DNA from 4 places in the Serratia sp. Nf2 genome. Region 2 is predicted to be linked to each of the others. Evidence: predicted binding sites of a transcription regulator. Region 2 holds the regulator's gene; each other region holds the start of a gene.
The links. Region 2 encodes CRP, which controls carbon source genes, mostly activating them, when cyclic AMP is high. Its sites were predicted from a motif close to ATGTGANNNNNNTCACAT; they were not measured.
Positions count from the first base shown of each region.

Region 1: glpT (glycerol-3-phosphate transporter) is a predicted target of CRP. The motif match lies at 2,371-2,388, and genes of this name have one in related genera.
Region 3: aaeR (HTH-type transcriptional activator AaeR) is a predicted target of CRP. The motif match lies at 2,404-2,421, and genes of this name have one in related genera.
Region 4: cdd (cytidine deaminase) is a predicted target of CRP. The motif match lies at 2,458-2,475, and genes of this name have one in related genera.

Region 1 is NZ_PYTW01000007.1:62,767-67,224, reverse strand. It holds gene glpQ (glycerophosphodiester phosphodiesterase) at 1-706, opposite strand, end outside; gene glpT (glycerol-3-phosphate transporter) at 790-2,142, opposite strand; gene glpA (anaerobic glycerol-3-phosphate dehydrogenase subunit A) at 2,507-4,156, shown strand; gene glpB (glycerol-3-phosphate dehydrogenase subunit GlpB) at 4,146-4,458, shown strand, end outside.
Region 2 is NZ_PYTW01000012.1:22,141-26,598, reverse strand. It holds gene C9411_RS22465 (YccS/YhfK family putative transporter) at 1-1,474, opposite strand, end outside; gene crp (cAMP-activated global transcriptional regulator CRP) at 1,525-2,157, opposite strand; gene C9411_RS22455 (OsmC family protein) at 2,540-2,947, shown strand; gene C9411_RS22450 (phosphoribulokinase) at 2,986-3,855, opposite strand; gene C9411_RS22445 (YheU family protein) at 4,007-4,240, opposite strand; gene C9411_RS22440 (hydrolase) at 4,237-4,458, opposite strand, start outside.
Region 3 is NZ_PYTW01000004.1:274,599-279,056, forward strand. It holds gene aaeB (p-hydroxybenzoic acid efflux pump subunit AaeB) at 1-978, opposite strand, end outside; gene aaeA (p-hydroxybenzoic acid efflux pump subunit AaeA) at 978-1,913, opposite strand; gene aaeX (p-hydroxybenzoic acid efflux pump operon protein AaeX) at 1,921-2,124, opposite strand; gene aaeR (HTH-type transcriptional activator AaeR) at 2,439-3,350, shown strand; gene C9411_RS11620 (hypothetical protein) at 3,341-3,685, opposite strand; gene C9411_RS11625 (zinc ribbon domain-containing protein) at 3,682-3,957, opposite strand; gene C9411_RS11630 (nucleoside hydrolase) at 4,165-4,458, shown strand, end outside.
Region 4 is NZ_PYTW01000006.1:288,239-292,696, reverse strand. It holds gene C9411_RS15850 (MFS transporter) at 1-1,157, shown strand, start outside; gene C9411_RS15845 (CidA/LrgA family protein) at 1,296-1,703, shown strand; gene C9411_RS15840 (CidB/LrgB family autolysis modulator) at 1,700-2,395, shown strand; gene cdd (cytidine deaminase) at 2,533-3,417, shown strand; gene C9411_RS15830 (NAD-dependent malic enzyme) at 3,639-4,458, shown strand, end outside.

The DNA.
Region 1 (4,458 bases), on a different contig from region 2:
CGTTATAGGCGATCAGCTGCACCAGCTTCAGGTCCATACCCAGCTTCGGCTCCAGCTCGTTCTTGATACGTTTGAGCTCGTTGGCGTCGAAGCACTGCAGGTAGACGTTGTCGTTTTTGCCGGTATAGCCGTACTGCTTGAGCACCGCCAGCACTTTGCTGGAGATGTCTTTGCCTTCCTGTTTGTGGAACCAAGGCGCCTTGATTTCCGGGTAGATGCCGATGTTCTTGCCGGTCGAATGGTTCAGACCCTGCACGAACTCGATCTCTTCCTGGAAGGTGTGTACGCGGAAGTCGGATTTGCCCATCGGGAAGCGGCCAGGATAACCCTGTACCTTCTTGCCGTTTTCGATTTCAAAGCCTTCGGTGAACTTCAGCGATTTGATCTCCGCCAGCGTAAAGTCGATGGCGTAGTAGCGGCCGTCTTTGCGCGCGCGGTCCGGGAAGCGTTCGGCGACGTCGGTGACGCGATCGAGGTAATGATCGTGCAACACCACCAGCTCGTTGTCCTTGGTCATCACCAGATCTTGTTCGAGGTAATCGGCGCCCTGGGCGTAGGCCATCGCTTTCGCCGGCAGGGTGTGTTCCGGCAGGTAGCCGCTGGCGCCACGGTGGGCGATCACCACTTTGTCCGCCGCCTGTGCGGCGCTGACCATCGAGGTGGCGAGAATGATCCCTGTCAGCAGGGCTTTGACTTGAGTCCGCATTCCGTTTTTCTCCGTGTTGTTGGGGGCAGGGTAGTAAAAAGGCCGCAGGGCGGCCTTTAAATCATGCAAAAGTCGTGTGACGCTTAACCGCGCTTGGCGGCGATTTCCGCGTGGTGTTTCTTTTCGTTCAGCATGGTCAGCAGCAGCAGGATAACCGCCAGCACGCCGCCGCCGATCATCACCATGAAGCCGCCGTCCCAACCGAAGAAGTCCACGGTGTAACCGACGATGGCGCTGGCCGCAACCGAGCCGCCCAGGTAGCCGAACAGGCCGGTGAAGCCCGCGGCGGTGCCGGCGGCTTTCTTCGGTGCCAGCTCCAGCGCGTGCAGGCCGATCAGCATCACCGGGCCGTAGATCAGGAAGCCGATGACCAGCATACAGATCATGTCCACGGTCGGGTTACCGGCCGGGTTCATCCAGAACACCACGGTGGCAATGGTCACCAGCGTCATGAAGAACACGCCGGTGGCGCCGCGGTTGCCTTTGAACACTTTGTCCGACATCCAGCCGCACAGCAGGGTGCCCGGGATACCGGCGTATTCATACAGGAAGTAGGCCCAGGAAGATTTGTCCAGCGCGAAGTGTTTCACTTCTTTCAGGTAGGTCGGCGACCAGTCCAGAATGCCGTAACGCAGCAGATAGACGAACACGTTGGCGACCGCGATGTACCACAGCAGCTTGTTCGGCAGAATGTACTGCATGAAGATCTGCTTGGCGGTCAGCTCTTCTTCGTCTTTTTCGCTGTAGTCGTCCGGATAGTCGTTTTTGTACTCTTCAATCGGCGGCAGGCCACAGGATTGCGGGGTGTCGCGCATCAGGGCGAAGGCGATCAGGGCCACCAGGATGGCGCCGAAGGCCGGCATGTACAGCGCCGCGTGCCAGTCGTTGAACCAGGCCATACCCAGCAGGAACAGCAGCGGCGGCAGGCCGCCACCCACGTTGTGGGCGCAGTTCCAGATGGAAACGATGCCGCCGCGTTCTTTCTGCGACCACCAGTGCACCATGGTGCGGCCGCACGGCGGCCACCCCATGCCCTGGAACCAGCCGCACAGGAACAGCAGAACGAACATCACCGCGATGCTGGAGGTGGCCCACGGCACGAAGCCCATGAACAACATCACCGCCGCCGCCAGGATCAGGCCGGCGGGCAGGAACACCCGCGGGTTGGAACGGTCGGAGACCGAGCCCATGATGAATTTGGAGAAGCCGTAGGCGATGGAGATGCCTGACAGCGCGAAGCCGAGGTCGCCGCGGCTGAAGCCTTGTTCGATCAGGTAAGGCATGGCCAGGGTGAAGTTCTTACGCACCAGGTAGTAGGCGGCGTAACCGAAGAAGATCCCCAGGAAAATTTGCCAGCGCAGCTTACGGTAGAGCGGATCTACCTTATCGCTCGGCACACGGGCGGTGTGTGCGGCCGGCTTAAAAATACTCAACATGAGCGCCTCCGATGGCTTTATCTGTTATCACATCAATATGACCTTTTACGTTCATTTGATGATTGAGCGGATATCGAATGTGGTGTTTTTGTGTTCCATAACGAGCGCCATTGTCGACAAATACGCCTGGTGTCGCTGTGACGAATGGCGCAATTGTTACACTTTCATGAAACCACGGCGGATTTTGAGCGATTCGTTAACGTTATGAAATAGAAAAACGTCCAAAAATCGTGATTATGATCACATTGATGGTTTTTTGTGGTCATTTTTATTTCGTTTTATGTTCGTTATTGTTCCTTATCAAACAAAGACCCTAATAACCGTGGCTCAATAGGCTCATAACTACCGATCCTGAGGGAGCGACATGAGCAGCTATTTTGACGGCGGCGAAACGGATGTGATCATCATCGGCGGCGGCGCCACCGGCGCAGGCATCGCCCGCGACTGTGCGCGGCGCGGCTTGCGTTGCATTTTGCTGGAGCGCCACGACATCGCCACCGGCGCCACCGGCCGCAACCACGGTTTATTGCACAGCGGTGCGCGCTATGCGGTGACCGACGGCGAGTCGGCGCGCGAGTGCATCGAAGAAAACCGCATCCTGAAACGTATCGCTCATCACTGTATCGAGCGCACCAATGGGCTGTTCATCACCCTGCCGCAGGACTCGCTGGACTATCAGCAACAGTTTATCGCCGCCTGTCGCCAGGCCGACATCGACGCCGAGGCGATCGACCCGCAGCTGGCGCTGCGGCTGGAGCCGGCGGCTAACCCGGCGCTGATCGGCGCGGTGCGCGTGCCGGACGGCACCGTCGATCCTTTCCGGCTGACCGCCGCCAACATGTTGGACGCGCGCGAACACGGCGCGCAGATCCTGACCTACCACCAGGTGGTGGGATTGTTGCGCAGCGGCGATCGGGTGGCGGGCGTGCGCGTTTACGACCATCAGAATCAGCGGCGTTATGAGCTGCATGCGCCGGTGGTGGTCAACGCCGCCGGCATCTGGGGCCAGCAGATCGCCGAATACGCCGACTTGCGCATCCGCATGTTCCCGGCCAAAGGGGCGCTGCTGATCCTCGGCCATCGCATCAACAACATGGTGATCAACCGCTGCCGCAAACCGGCAGACGCCGACATCCTGGTGCCGGGCGACACCATCTCGTTGATCGGCACCACCTCGACCCATATCGACTACGACCAAATTGACAACATGCTGGTGACCCCGCAGGAGGTGGACATTCTGATCCGCGAGGGGGCGCTGCTGGCGCCCACCCTGGCGCAGACCCGCATTCTGCGCGCCTATGCCGGGGTGCGGCCGCTGGTGGCCAGCGACGACGACCCTAGCGGGCGCAACGTCAGCCGCGGCATCGTGCTGCTCGATCACGCCAGCCGCGACGGGCTGGAAGGGTTTATCACCATCACCGGCGGCAAGCTGATGACCTACCGCCTGATGGCAGAGTGGGCCACCGACAAGGTGTGCGACAAGCTCGGCGTAAACCGCCCGTGCACCACCGCGCAAGACGCGTTGCCCGGATCCCGACAGTCGGCGGAGGAAACGGTGCGCAGCGTGGTTTCACTGCCCGCCAGTATTCGCGGCTCAGCAATTTACCGCCACGGCGATCGCGCCAGCCAGGTGCCGGCGGCCGATCGGCTCGACACCAGCCTGGTGTGCGAATGCGAGGCGGTGACCGCCGGGGAAGTGCGCTATGCGGTCAACTCGCTGACCGTCAATAACCTGGTGGATCTGCGCCGCCGCACCCGCGTCGGCATGGGCACCTGCCAGGGCGAACTCTGCGCCTGCCGCGCCGCTGGGCTGCTGACGCGCTTTAACGTCAGCACGCCGCAGCAATCCATCGCGCAGCTGTCGCAGTTCCTCAACGAACGGTGGAAAGGCGTACGGCCGATCGCCTGGGGCGATGCGCTGCGCGAGAGCGAATTTACCAGCTGGGTTTACCAGGGGTTATGCGGGCTTGAGGCCCAGGCCGACAAAGAGCAGGAGGCGGATGATGCGATTTGACGTAGTGGTGATTGGCGGCGGCCTGGCGGGCCTGAGCTGCGCCATTGCCGTAGCCGAACAGGGCAAGCGCTGCGCGGTGGTCAGTTCTGGCCAGAGCGCGCTCTACTTCTCCTCCGGCTCGCTCGATCTGCTGGCGAGATTGCCGGACGGCACGCCGGTCGAGATGCCGCTGGCGGCGTTACCGCAGCTGGCGCAGCAGGCGCCGCAGCATCCGTATGCCCTGATCGGGCCCGGCCGGGTGGCGGCGCTGTCCGCCGCCGCGCAGCGGCTGCTGGAGCGCTGCGGGCTGAACCTGCAGGGCG
Region 2 (4,458 bases):
CGATCAGCGTATCGATCAGGCGCGGCACCAGAAAATGCGAGCCGTTCAGCGCCAGCAGCTGCAGGGTGTAAACCGCCGTGACCGTAAAGCCAATCACCGACAGCCCGTAGTTCTTGCGCGAAACCAGGTAGGCCAGCAGCGTGATCACCAACATGATGCTCAGCGTTTCGCCTTCCGGCAACTGCAGCTGCAGCAGCCCGGCCGCCAGCAATAGCCCGGCAATCGTGCCCAGCGCACGGTGCTGAATGCGCACCCGGGTGGCGTTATACCCGTTTTGGCTTACCAGCATGATGGTGAGCAGGATCCAGTAAGGCTTCGGCAGGTTAAACACCGCGCCCAGACTGCTGCCGATCGCCAGCGTCACGCCCAGCCGTGCGGCGTTGCGCAGGGCGGTGGATTTGAACGACAGGTAGCTGGCCAGCGCCGGCCAAAACGGCAGGCGGTGTTGGCCGGGCATCAGATCGCGGCGGTACAACGGATGCTGGGTACGCAGCAGGCGGGCGATGCGGCTGAAGTGGTAATAACAAAACTGGCCGACCGGGTTATCGGGATGCTGCGCCGCCATTTTTTCCAGCGCCGCCAGCTCGTGGGTCATGGAGAAGCGCTTCGAATGTTGATGGTAGAGAATATCGTGCGCCACCACGCGCAGCCGGCCGGCGATCACCTGAGCATTGCGGCGAATGATCGCTTCGGCCTGGCTCTGCTCCACCAGCTTTTGCACCTCTTCCGGCAGATGCAGGCTGACGGTGATGTGCTCCTGCAGATCCATCGCCACCTGAAAGGCGCGCTGCAGGCGCTTTTGCTCGAGGTTGTTGGCGTGCGGCAGGAAATTAAGCTGTTGGTACAAAAGGCTGATCAGATCCATCACCTTTTGCTGGCGCACCAGCAGCGGCGGCAGCGCGGTTTGCGGATCAATATGCTGGGTCAGCAGCGAGTATTTGGCTTCGAAATAGTCCGCCAGTTCCAGGTAGAGCTGGCTGAGCGTCTCGCGCATCGGCTGCTCTTTCCACAGCTTGAACCAGAACCAAGTGAATAAGCCGTACCAGGCGGTGCCGATGGCGTACAGCAGCGGCGCCTGCCAGAGAGGCACCGTACCGGCCGTGCTGAGGGCGAAGATGGCGGCCACCAGCGCCGCCGGCAACAGCCGGGCGTGCAGCGGGCTGATTTCACCGGTGACGCCGAGCAGCAGTGCCAGGCCCAGCATCAGCGCCGGCAGCGGCACGTGCCACAACATGGCCTGTTGCAGCAGCACGCTGCTGAAGGCGAACAGCGAACCGCCGACGATCAGACGTTTAAAGAAGCGCTTATGCGGTGTGTCCAGACCGGCGATATTGCAGCAGGCGGGCACCAGAGAGAACATCAGGCCGAGCTGTAGCTGGCCTATCAGCAGGCCGAACAGCACCGGCAGGCACAACACCAGCGTTTGTCGCAGTGCGTAGTTGATTTCCGGGTGGTAGATCAGGCGGCGCCACATGGCAGAAAGCAGACAAAAAAACGGCGCAGATTGCGCCGTTTCTTCAGGGATTAACGGGTGCCGTAGACGACAATGGTTTTGCCGTGGGCGGAAATCAGGTTTTGATCTTCCAGCATTTTCAGAATACGGCCAACGGTTTCACGCGAGCAGCCGACGATCTGGCCGATCTCCTGACGGGTGATCTTGATCTGCATGCCGTCCGGGTGAGTCATGGCGTCGGGTTGCTTCGCCAGATTCAGCAGGGTTTGCGCGATGCGGCCGGTCACGTCCAGGAAGGCGAGGTTGCCCACTTTTTCGGAAGTGACCTGCAGGCGGCTTGCCATTTGGGCGGACAGACGCATCAGGATGTCCGGGTTCACCTGGATCAGCTGACGGAATTTCTTGTAGGAAATTTCGGCCACTTCACAGGCGGTTTTCGCGCGAACCCAGGCGCTGCGCTCCTGGCCTTCTTCGAACAATCCGAGCTCGCCGATGAAATCCCCCTGGTTGAGGTAGGACAGGATCATCTCTTTACCTTCTTCATCCTTGATCAGCACCGCGACGGAGCCTTTCACGATGTAGTAAAGCGTTTCGGCCTTTTCACCTTGGTGAATCAGCGTACTCTTCGATGGATATTTGTGGATATGGCAATGAGACAGGAACCATTCGAGAGTAGGGTCTGTTTGCGGTTTGCCGAGAACCATTCGCTGTTATCCTCTGTTGTTATCGCTGCCTTGTGTCACAGGGGTCAGAGTTCCCTGTAAAACCCGCCTGTAGCCGCAGTCATGAGCGAGGGCTACCGGCAAGTTTTGAGGCGTGTCATAAAAATACGCTGTCGCTCTAGCATATTAACTTGCCGTAAGCGCTGCAAGCTACATTCTGTTAACATACCGGTAAAGGAGCCTTTCTCTGGGCGTTTCCCTGAAATTCAGTGTCCCGGAAAGATTTATTGCGGCTCTGTTTGTAGCACAGAGTAAGGCGGGTGTCTCGTGTTGTCTCGCTTCAGCATGATTAGCATCAGGTTACGTTGCCTGTTTCTATGCGAAAGCGTACCCTGATTTTAAGAAATTAACCGGAGTGACCAGAATGCAGGCAAGAGTTAAATGGGTGGAAGGGTTAACGTTTTTGGGTGAATCGGCCTCCGGCCACCAGGTGCTGATGGATGGCAACGCCGGCGATAAAGCGCCCAGCCCGATGGAGATGGTGCTGATGTCGGTGGGCGGCTGCAGCGCGATCGACGTGGTGTCCATCCTGCAAAAAGGGCGCAACGACGTGCGCGACTGTGAGGTGAAGCTGACCTCCGAGCGCCGTGAAGAAGCCCCGCGGTTGTTCACCCATATCAACCTGCATTTCATCGTTACCGGCCAGGACCTGACCGACAAGATCGTCGAGCGTGCGGTGAACCTGTCGGCAGAGAAATACTGCTCGGTGGCGTTGATGCTTAACAAGGCCGCCACGGTGACCCACAGTTTCGAGATCCGCCACCCGGCGTAATCGAGACGGAGCGCGGCCCGGCGCCGCGCTCAACGCGTTTATTCGATCTTCTTGCCTTCCAGCAGCCGCTGCACCAGCGGCGCCATGATCAGTTCCATCGCCAGCCCCATCTTGCCACCCGGCACCACTAACGTATTGATGTGCGAGATAAACGAGCCCTGCAGCATCGCCAGCAAATAGGGGAAGTCAATTTGATCCAGCCCGCGGAAGTGGATCACGACGAAGCTTTCGTCCAGTGAGGGAATCGCCTTGGCGGCGAACGGGTTGGAGGTGTCCACCGTCGGCACGCGCTGGAAGTTGATGTGGGTGCGCGAGAACTGCGGCGTGATGTAGTTGATGTAATCTTCCATCGAACGCACCACCGAGTCCATCACCGCTTCGCGAGAGTGACCGCGCTCGCCGGTATCGCGGATCAGTTTCTGGATCCACTCCAGGTTGACGATCGGTACCACGCCGACCAGCAGATCGACGTGGTTTGCCACGTCGTGGTGCTCGGTGACCACGCCGCCGTGCAGCCCCTCGTAAAACAGCACGTCGGTCGGCGCCGGCAGCGGTTCCCACGGGGTGAAGGTACCCGGCACCTGATTGTAGGGCACCGCTTCGTCGTAGGTGTGCAGATACTTGCGCGAACGGCCGGTGCCGTTCTTGCCGTAGTCGATAAAGCTCTGCTGCAGCAGGCCGAAGTCGTTGGCCTCGGGGCCGAAATAGCTGATGTGTCTGCCCAGATCGCGCGCCTTGCGGATCGCCGCGTCCATTTCCGGCCGGGTGTAGCGGTGGAAGCTGTCACCCTCCAACTCGGCGGCGCGAATGTTGAGCTGTTGGAATATTTTGCGGAACGCCACGCTGGTGGTGGTGGTACCGGCGCCGCTGGAACCGGTCACCGCGATAACGGGATGTTTGGCAGACATGGTGGTTGTCACTCCGTGTTGAATGCGCCGGGGTCAGGGGATTATTGTGGCTCTTGTTGACGCTCTCTATGTCAGGAAAAAATGGCGCGCGCTGGTTTGCAATGCCCCATTGTTACCTGATTTTTTCCGTCAGTCATAGAACCGATCGCCACTAAATTTCTTCCTGCCCGGCGCGGAACTGGCCGCGCGGCATGATGTTGACGCTCTCGTGCAGTTCCGACCACACCAGCACCACTTCGCCGTTTTTCAGCTGGCGGCGCACGTCCTCCACCTTCTGTTCCAGCGAGCGTTCGTGCTCGCCGTAATCGGTGCCTTCGCGCAGCACAAAGGATTCGATCAGGCTGTTCAGGGTGTCGGTTGCCAGTTCTTGCCAGGGAATGATCACGTCGGGATGTCCAGATAAGGGGAAAGCCAGGCCGGAATGCGATGCTCCAGCCACATGTGCGGTTTTTTCAGCGTGCCGCCGACAAAGCCGACGTGGCCGCCGAACTCGGTCAACTGATATTCAATATTGCGCGGCAGGCCGGCGACGTCGGGGATCACCTCATGGGTCATGAAGGGATCGTCCTTCGCATGGATGATCAGCAGCGGCGTCTGGACAGC
Region 3 (4,458 bases), on a different contig from region 2:
GTGTACGCCCTTCGACAGCAGCAGGTAGCGCGTCGCCGCGCCGACCCAGCCGGTGAGGGTCGGCAGCGTTTCCTCGGAGCGATGCGTGGTCAGCACCTGGCGCAACAGCTTCATGCGCTTGTGGATCTCCTGCGGGTTTTCCGCCGGCACCATCAGTTGCTCCCGCAGGCTCGCTTGCAGCGCATCCGGGTGATTTAGCAGGATCAAATAGGTTTCGCAGGCCTGGGTGATCAGCGTCAGCGACAGGGTATGCAGCGCTTTTACCCGGCGGTTGACCTTCTGCCAGCGCGAGGACTCCATCATCAGGTTGTTGCGCATGCCATCCAGCGCCGTAGTGCTCTTGACCAGATTGCTCCAGGCGCGGTCAATATCCTCTTTGTCGGCGTTGCTGATGCACATCTGCATCAGCCGGTATTGATCCACCAGCAACTGATCCACCGCCCGATCGATGTCCTGCTTGATCGAACGCGGCGAGAACAGCAGATCCGCCAACACGGCGCTGACGATGCCCAGCACGATCTCGCTGCAACGCTCGATGGCGAACTGCGGCGCTTCCAGCAGATGAGACTCGCTGGTGGCAACCGTCACGATGATGATCAGCGCGGTATACCCGGCCAGCCCCCAGGCATAGGAGTTCTCCACCTTGATCAGCGAAGAGAGCCAGGTGCAGAAACCGGCCCAGATGCAGCACAGCAGCAGCATCACCACCGGCGCGCGGGCGGTGGTGATGATAATGAGCAGGCCGACGAAGCACCCGATAAAGGTGCCGATGATGCGCAGCCAACCGCGGTGGCGGATGGCGCCGGAGAAGGGTTCACCGCCGGCGGCAAAAGCCGGGCCGGCGGCGACGATGGCGGCGGTCATCGCCGACCAGCGCGGAGTTTCCAGGTTGAGATGGAAGCCGACGAACAGCGCAAACACAATCGCGAAGCTGAGTTTGAAGGCAAATCTCAGCCGGATAAAGGTTGGGCTACTCATTAGCCGAACTCACGCAGCCGGTGCATCAGGCGCACAAAAGGCGAGCCGCTGTCGGCATTGCGATCGTTCTTGCCGACGATCACCACGGTGGCGGTGGTACCGGCCGGGTACGGATGCTGTTGGTCCTTGGCGTCCAGCAGGATCTTCACCGGCACGCGCTGCGCCAGGCGCACCCACTCCAGGTTGCTGTCGATCGAGGCCAATCCTTTGTTGTTAACCGTGCTGCTGCTGTTGTTTACCGCCGCCGCCACGCTGTCGACGGTGCCATGCATGATGCGATTGCTGCCGAGCGGGGTGATCTCCGCGCGGTCGCCCTTATTCAGGCCGGTCAGCTTGGTTTCTTCCAGATAGGCCAGGATGTAGAAGGAGTCTTTCTTCACCAGCGCCACCGCCACCGAGCCGCGGGTGATGTATTCGCCGGCGTGGACGTTGAGGTTGGTGATCCAGCCATCGGCCGGGGCACGCACCGTGGTGCGCTCCAGATCCAGCTGCGCCAGCTCACGCGCCGCCACGGCCTTCGCCAGCTGGTGCTGCACGGTCTGCAGCGAGTTGTTCGACTGGTCGATTTCTTCCTGCGACATCGCCTGCACGCCCAACTTCACGCGGCGGCCGGCCTCACGCCGTTTTTCCGCCGCCAGCGTTTGATAGTAGGCGACGTCGGCACCGGCCTCCGCCAGCGCCTGCTCATAGCGCGGCCGATCGACCACGAACAGCACCTGCCCTTTCTTCACCAGTTGGTTGTCCACCACCGGCACGTCGGTCAGCAGGCCACTGACGTCCGGCGCGATCGCCACCACGTCGGCGGTGAACTTGGCGTCACGCGTCCACGGCGACTCGGTGTAGAACACCCAGGCCTTGAACACCGCAACGATGCCCAGCAGCACAAGAATCAAAGTGATCGCGATTCGGGTTATTTTTATCGAAAAATTTTTCACAGCGACCTCAAACAAAAAGACATGAAATCAGATAAAACAAGCAGCAATACAGCGCGGTATTAAACAGCGCCGGATGCCAGACAAAATCGTAAATCCCCGTCGGCTGCAGCAGGCGGCGCAAGAGAAAAAACAGCGCCAGCGACACCAGCAGCTCGAAAAACACCGGCGGAAACGACAGTCCGAAGATGACCATAACCGGAAGCAAACTCATCAATTTTTCCTTATTGTTCACTGCGCCGGGGAAAGACACATCTCGCCATTCACATTCTCTTTACATTTTAGCGTGCGCGCGCCACAAATCTTGACCAGACAGCTTGTCCAGGTCACGAACCCGAAAAAAGGTTAAACTTTGGGGCAGACGTCCACGACAGGGATTGCGAGGGTGCCGGAGGAGCGGCAGGATTACGTCGCCGATCGCTCTCGCACGTTGGTAAGGTCTATTCACCCGACCACGTTATATTAGCCTGCTTACTATCAAGGCATCAACAATCTGTGATCTAAATCACTTTTAAGCCAGAGTGAATAATGGAAAGATTAAAACGGATGTCGGTATTCGCCAAAGTGGTTGAGTTCGGGTCGTTTACCGCGGCCGCGCGCCAACTCGACATGAGCGTTTCATCGATCAGCCAAACCGTCTCGAAACTGGAAAATGAGCTGCAGGTCAAGCTGTTGAACCGCAGCACGCGCAGCATCGGCCTGACCGAGGCCGGCAAAATCTACTATCAGGGCTGCCGGCGCATGCTGCACGAAGTCAGCGAAGTGCATGAGCAACTGTATGCGTTTAACAATACCCCCGCCGGCACGCTGCGCATCGGCAGCTCATCCACCATGGCGCAAAACGTGCTGGCGAACATGACCGCCGAGATGATGAAAGAGTACCCGGGCCTGACGGTCAACCTGGTGACCGGCATTCCGGCGCCGGATCTGATCACCGACGGATTGGATCTGGTGATCCGCACCGGCGCGCTGCAGGACTCCAGCCTGTTCTCCCGCCGCCTGGGGCAGATGCCGATGGTGGTGTGCGCCGCCAAAAGCTACCTCAGCCAGCACGGCACGCCGCAGAAGCCGAGCGACATGGTCAACTTTTCCTGGCTGGAGTACAGCGTGCGGCCCGACAGCGAATTTGAACTGATGTCGCCGGAGGGCATCACCACGCGCATTTCACCGCAGGGGCGCTTCGTCACCAACGACTCTTCCACCATGATCCGTTGGCTGAAAAACGGCGCCGGCATCGCCTACGCCCCGCTGATGTGGGTGATCGAAGAGATCAACCGCGGCGAGATCGAGATCCTGTTCAAAAGCTACCATTCGGATCCGCGGCCGATCTATGCGCTCTATACCGAGAAGGACAAACTGCCGCTTAAGGTGCAGGTATGCATCAACTACCTAACCGACTATTTCGAACGCGTGGCGGCGGTCTATCAGGGTTATCGCTGAGCGGCGCTCAAATAGCGGTGCGCCAGCGCGCCCAGCAGTATCAGAGCCAGCATGCCGAGGCCCCACAGCAGCCAGACGGCGTAGCCCGCCCAGTTCAGCAGCAGAGGAAAATAGCTCGCCAGACCGCTGCCCAGCTGTTTCAGCCACGGCAGCCAGGCATCCAGCACCGTCTGCGGTACCAAACTCAGCACACCGCTCACCGGCAACGATGCACTGCCGGCTGCGTCCGCCAACGCCGGGAGCCAGGTCAGCACGCCGGCCACGCCCCAGGCCAGCAGCGTCCATAGCGCCATGGTGCCCAGCAGCAGCGCGAGTGTCCAACCGCCCCGGTTCATGGCACACCGCCGCCACACTGCGAGCAAAAGCGGCTGCCCGGCGGCAGCGGCGCGGCGCACTGGCCGCAGGTGGCGCTCAGCGCGGCAAACGGCTGGCCGCAGCGATGGCAATAACGTGCGTCCGATTTATTCACCGCCTGGCATTTCGGGCACTGCGGCCCCGGCTCGCCATGCTGGTTATAGCGGTTGCCATGATGCCCGCCGCGGTGACCCGCGCGCTGATGACCGCCGTTAATACCGCCCTGCCCCAACAACCTTTTCAGTAAGCTCATCCCGCCTCTCCTCTGTGCATTAACGCTGAAGCTCACTGTAAACCCTGGAGCAAACTCCAGGGTAAAGCCCGGCGAGCAGGATTTACGTTTCATTACATCGTAAAAGTGGCAAGGCTTTGATGCCGTTAACAAAAGCACCATCGGCATTATCCCACGCCGCCGCGCTGCGTTATGCTGCGGGAACCTCTCCCTGCATCAGGAATAACCATGAAAAAAATCATACTGGACTGTGACCCGGGGCATGACGACGCCATCGCCCTGTTGCTGGCCTGGGGCAATCCGCAGATCGACCTGCTGGCGGTCACCACCGTGGTGGGTAACCAGACGTTGGACAAAGTGACGCGCAACGCGCTGGCGGTGGCGCGCATCGCCAATATCACCGGCGTACCCTTCGCCGCCGGCTGCCCGCGTCCGCTGGTGCGCAATATCGAAGTGGCGCCCGACATTCACGGCGATTCCGGCCTCGATGGCCCGGTGCTGCCGGAACCCCACCTGCAGCTG
Region 4 (4,458 bases), on a different contig from region 2:
TCGGCCGCGGCGTGACGCTGCCGTTCATCACTATCTACCTCACCGAGCATTTCCATCTGCTGCCGAAGAGCGTGGGCGTGATCCTGGGTGTCAGCCTGACCCTCGGCATACTTGCCAGCCTGTACGGCGGCTATCTGGTAGACAAATTCAGCAAGAACCGCCTGATCCTGCTGTCGATTTTATTGTTTGCGCTGAGCTTCTTCGCCCTTCCCTGGATCCCGCGCCCCGGCGGCGTGATCGTGGTGCTGGCGATCCTGCATACCTGTTATTCGGTGCTGAGCATCACCATTAAGGCCTGCTTCGCCGACTGGCTGCCGGCCGAGCAGCGCATCAAGGCTTTTTCAATCAACTACACATTGGTCAACGTCGGCTGGGCGATCGGTTCTGCGCTCGGCGTCCTGGTGGCCGGGCTGAGTCCACTGCTGCCGTTTTACCTGTCGGGCGGGTTGGCGCTGGCGACGGTGGCGGCGCTCAGCCTGCGCTTGCGCGGTCGGGAACAGCGCGCAACGCCAGCCGCCACCGCACCCGCGGCGCTCCCCAACTTCCGCCAGACGCTGACTATCCTGCGCAGCGATCGGCGGCTGATCTACTTCACTCTCGGCAGCACCCTGGGCGCCGTGGTGTTCGGTCAGTTCACCGGCTATCTGTCGCAGTACCTGATCACCGTCTCCAGCGCCGAGTTTGCCTACAAAATCATCGGGCTGGTGATGATTGTCAACGCCAGCATCGTCATCGCCCTGCAATACCTGCTCAGCCGCGGCATGCGCCAGGAAAACATGCTGCGCTGGCTGGTGCTGGGCACGCTGTTTTTCATCATCGGGCTGCTTGGTTTCATGGTGGCCGGCCAGGCGGTCTGGCTATGGCTGGCGGCGATGGCGGTATTTACCCTCGGCGAAATCATCGTTATCCCGGTAGAATACATGTTTATCGACTTTATCGCGCCGCCGCACCTGAAAGGCAGCTACTATGGGGTACAAAATCTCAGCGCGCTGGGCGGCGCCATCAACCCGGTGCTGTGCGGGGTGCTGCTCAGCTATGCCGCGCCGCCGCTGATGTTCGTGATGCTGATCGTCGCGGCGCTGCTCAGCCTGCTGTTTTTCTTCCTCGGCCACCGGCTGGCGGAACACGCGGCGGCAATCGCCGAAGACGCGCGCTGACCCCGCCCGCAACGGCCATTGCGGGCTGTCAACCCGCCGTTCGGGCATGGCACCCATAGCGAGAATTCATGGTGCGATCTGTGGCATGGCTCACAGTTTAATTGTATGATGAATGCATCAGTTAAACGGGAAAAGACAATGGCCAACGTGCTCACACTGTGCTGGAAATACCTGAGAGCCCTGCTCCTCATCTATCTTTGTCTGTTCGTCGGCAACGCGCTGGCGGCGCTGCTGCCGTTCGCCATTCCCGGCAGCATCCTCGGCATGCTGCTGCTGTTCGCCCTGCTCTCTACCCAAATTATGCCGGCCAAATGGGTCAAACCCGGCTGCCATTTGCTGATCCGCTACATGGTGCTGCTGTTCGTGCCGATCGGCGTCGGGGTGATGAAATACTATGACCAGATCGTCGCGCATCTGGGCCCACTGGTTATTTCTTGCCTCATCAGCACGCTGATGGTGCTGGTGGTGGTCGGCTATACCTCACACTATTTTCACCGCGAGCGCCGCATCGTCGGTAAGCCCGACGACACGGAGGGTAACCCATGATCCATGAAATCTGGTGGTCGCTGCCGCTAACGCTGGCGGTCTATTTCGCCGCGCGCTGGCTGGCGCATAAGCTGAACATGCCACTGCTCAACCCGCTGCTGGTGTCCATGGCGGTGATCATCCCGCTGCTGCTACTCACCGGCATCTCCTATGAGCGCTACTTTCAGGGCAGCAAAATCCTCAACGATCTGCTGCAGCCGGCGGTCGTCGCGCTGGCCTTCCCGCTGTATGAACAGCTGCACCAGATCCGCGCGCGCTGGAAGTCGATTATCGCGGTGTGCTTCATCGGCAGCCTGACCGCCATGATCAGCGGCGGCGCCATCGCCCTGTGGCTGGGCGCCACGCCGGAAATCGCCGCCTCTATCCTGCCGAAATCGGTCACTACGCCGATCGCCATGGCCGTCGCGGACTCGCTCGGCGGCATTCCGGCGATCAGCGCGGTCTGCGTCATTTTCGTCGGTATCCTCGGCGCCGTGCTCGGCCATACGCTGTTCAACCTGTTGAAAATCACCACCCACTCGGCGCGCGGCCTGGCGATGGGCACCGCATCCCACGCGCTGGGCACCGCACGCTGCGCGGAGATGGACTACCAGGAAGGCGCTTTCGGCTCGCTGGCGCTGGTGATCTGCGGCATCATCACCTCGCTGCTGGCGCCGTTCCTGTTCCCGGTGCTGCTGCATCTGTTCGGTTGAATACGTTGAAACTTGCGATACATCTCGCATTTATGTATCTCATTGCATTAATTTCATCGATTAAGAGACATTAATCACACTTTAATGTCTCTGGCCTGCCTAGAATGTTATCCCGTTAACCTGTAGAGAGACTTTCTATGCATCCGCGTTTTCACACCGCGTTCAGCGCACTGCCCGCGACACTGCAATCCGCCCTGCAGCCCTATCTGGACGCGCCTGACTTTCCGGCGATGTTCACGGCCGAGCAAGCGGCGGCGATCCGCACAGGCTGCGGACTGGACGATGATGCGCTGGCATTCGCGCTGCTGCCGCTGGCGGCGGCCTGCTCGTTAACCCCAATATCGCACTTCCACGTCGGCGCCATCGCACGCGGGCAAAGTGGCAACCTCTATTTCGGTGCCAATATGGAATTCAGCGGCGCACCGCTGCAGCAAACCGTGCATGCGGAACAGTGCGCGGTTACCCATGCCTGGCTGCGCGGTGAACCGGCACTGGCTTCGGTCACCGTCAACTACACGCCGTGCGGCCATTGCCGTCAGTTTATGAATGAGCTGAACAGCGGCGGCGATCTGCAGATCCGTCTGCCGGGCCGCGCGCCGGCCACGCTGGCGGACTATCTGCCGGACGCCTTCGGCCCGGAAGATCTGGATATCGCTTCGCTGCTGATGGACAAGGTCGATCACGGCCACCGGCTGGCGCTGGACGATGCGCTGACGCAGGCGGCGCTGGCGGCGGCCAATCAGAGCCACGCACCGTACAGCAACGCCCACAGCGGCGTGGCGCTGGAAACGCAGGACGGTAACCTCTACGCCGGCCGCTATGCAGAAAACGCCGCCTTCAACCCGAGCCTGCCGCCGCTGCAGGCCGCGCTGATCCTGCTGAACCTCTCCGGCGGCGATTGTCTGAACATCCGCCGCGCCGTGCTGGTCGAACCGCAAGAGGCGATCCTCAGCCAGTGGGACGCCACCCGCGCCACGCTGGCGGCACTGGGCTGCCAAAACGTCAGCCGCGCCGCGTTCTAAGCGCACCACGGCGGAGCCATCCGGTTCCGCCGCTAACAGCCCCGCCCGCCAAATACAATGCCCCAACGCCGCCAGAGAGACTTTCTTTAGTTAAAAAATCATTTGATTGTCGATAATTACGCCAACCTGGTTCATCATCTGGCAACAAATGCTGTACATCTTCTCTTTATCTCTTAGGATCGTCGGCAATAAAGTTATCTGATACGTGAAGAGTAAAACTGATGGAACTAGAATACGAAAGCAAACGCCCGCTCTACATCCCTTACGCCGGCCCGATTCTGCTGGAATTTCCGCTGCTGAACAAAGGCAGCGCTTTCACCGAGGAAGAACGTAGCCACTTCAACCTGCACGGCCTGCTGCCGGAAGCGGTGGAAACCATCGAAGAACAGGTGGAACGCGCCTACCGTCAGTATCAGGATTTCAAGAACGATAACGACAAGCACATCTACCTGCGCAACATCCAGGACACCAACGAAACCCTGTTCTACCGCCTGCTGGACTCGCACCTGAGCGAGATGATGCCGATCATCTACACCCCGACCGTCGGCGAGGCCTGTGAGCACTTCTCCGATATCTACCGCCGCGCGCGCGGGCTGTTCATCTCCTACCCGAACCGCGATCGCATCGATGACATGCTGCAAAATGCCACCAAGCAGAACGTCAAGGTGATCGTGGTCACCGACGGCGAGCGCATTCTCGGTCTGGGCGACCAGGGTATCGGCGGCATGGGTATCCCCATCGGCAAACTGTCGCTGTACACCGCCTGCGGCGGCATCAGCCCGGCCTACACGCTACCGGTGGTGCTGGACGTCGGCACCAACAACCCGCAGCGCCTCAACGATCCACTGTACATGGGCTGGCGCCATCCGCGCATCTCCGGCGAGGAGTACCACGCCTTCGTCGAAGAGTTTATTCAGGCGGTCAAACGCCGCTGGCCGAACGTGCTGCTGCAGTTCGAAGACTTCGCGCAGAACAATGCCACCCCGCTGTTGAATCGCTACCGCGATGAGATCTGCTGCTTCAACGATGACATTCAGGGCA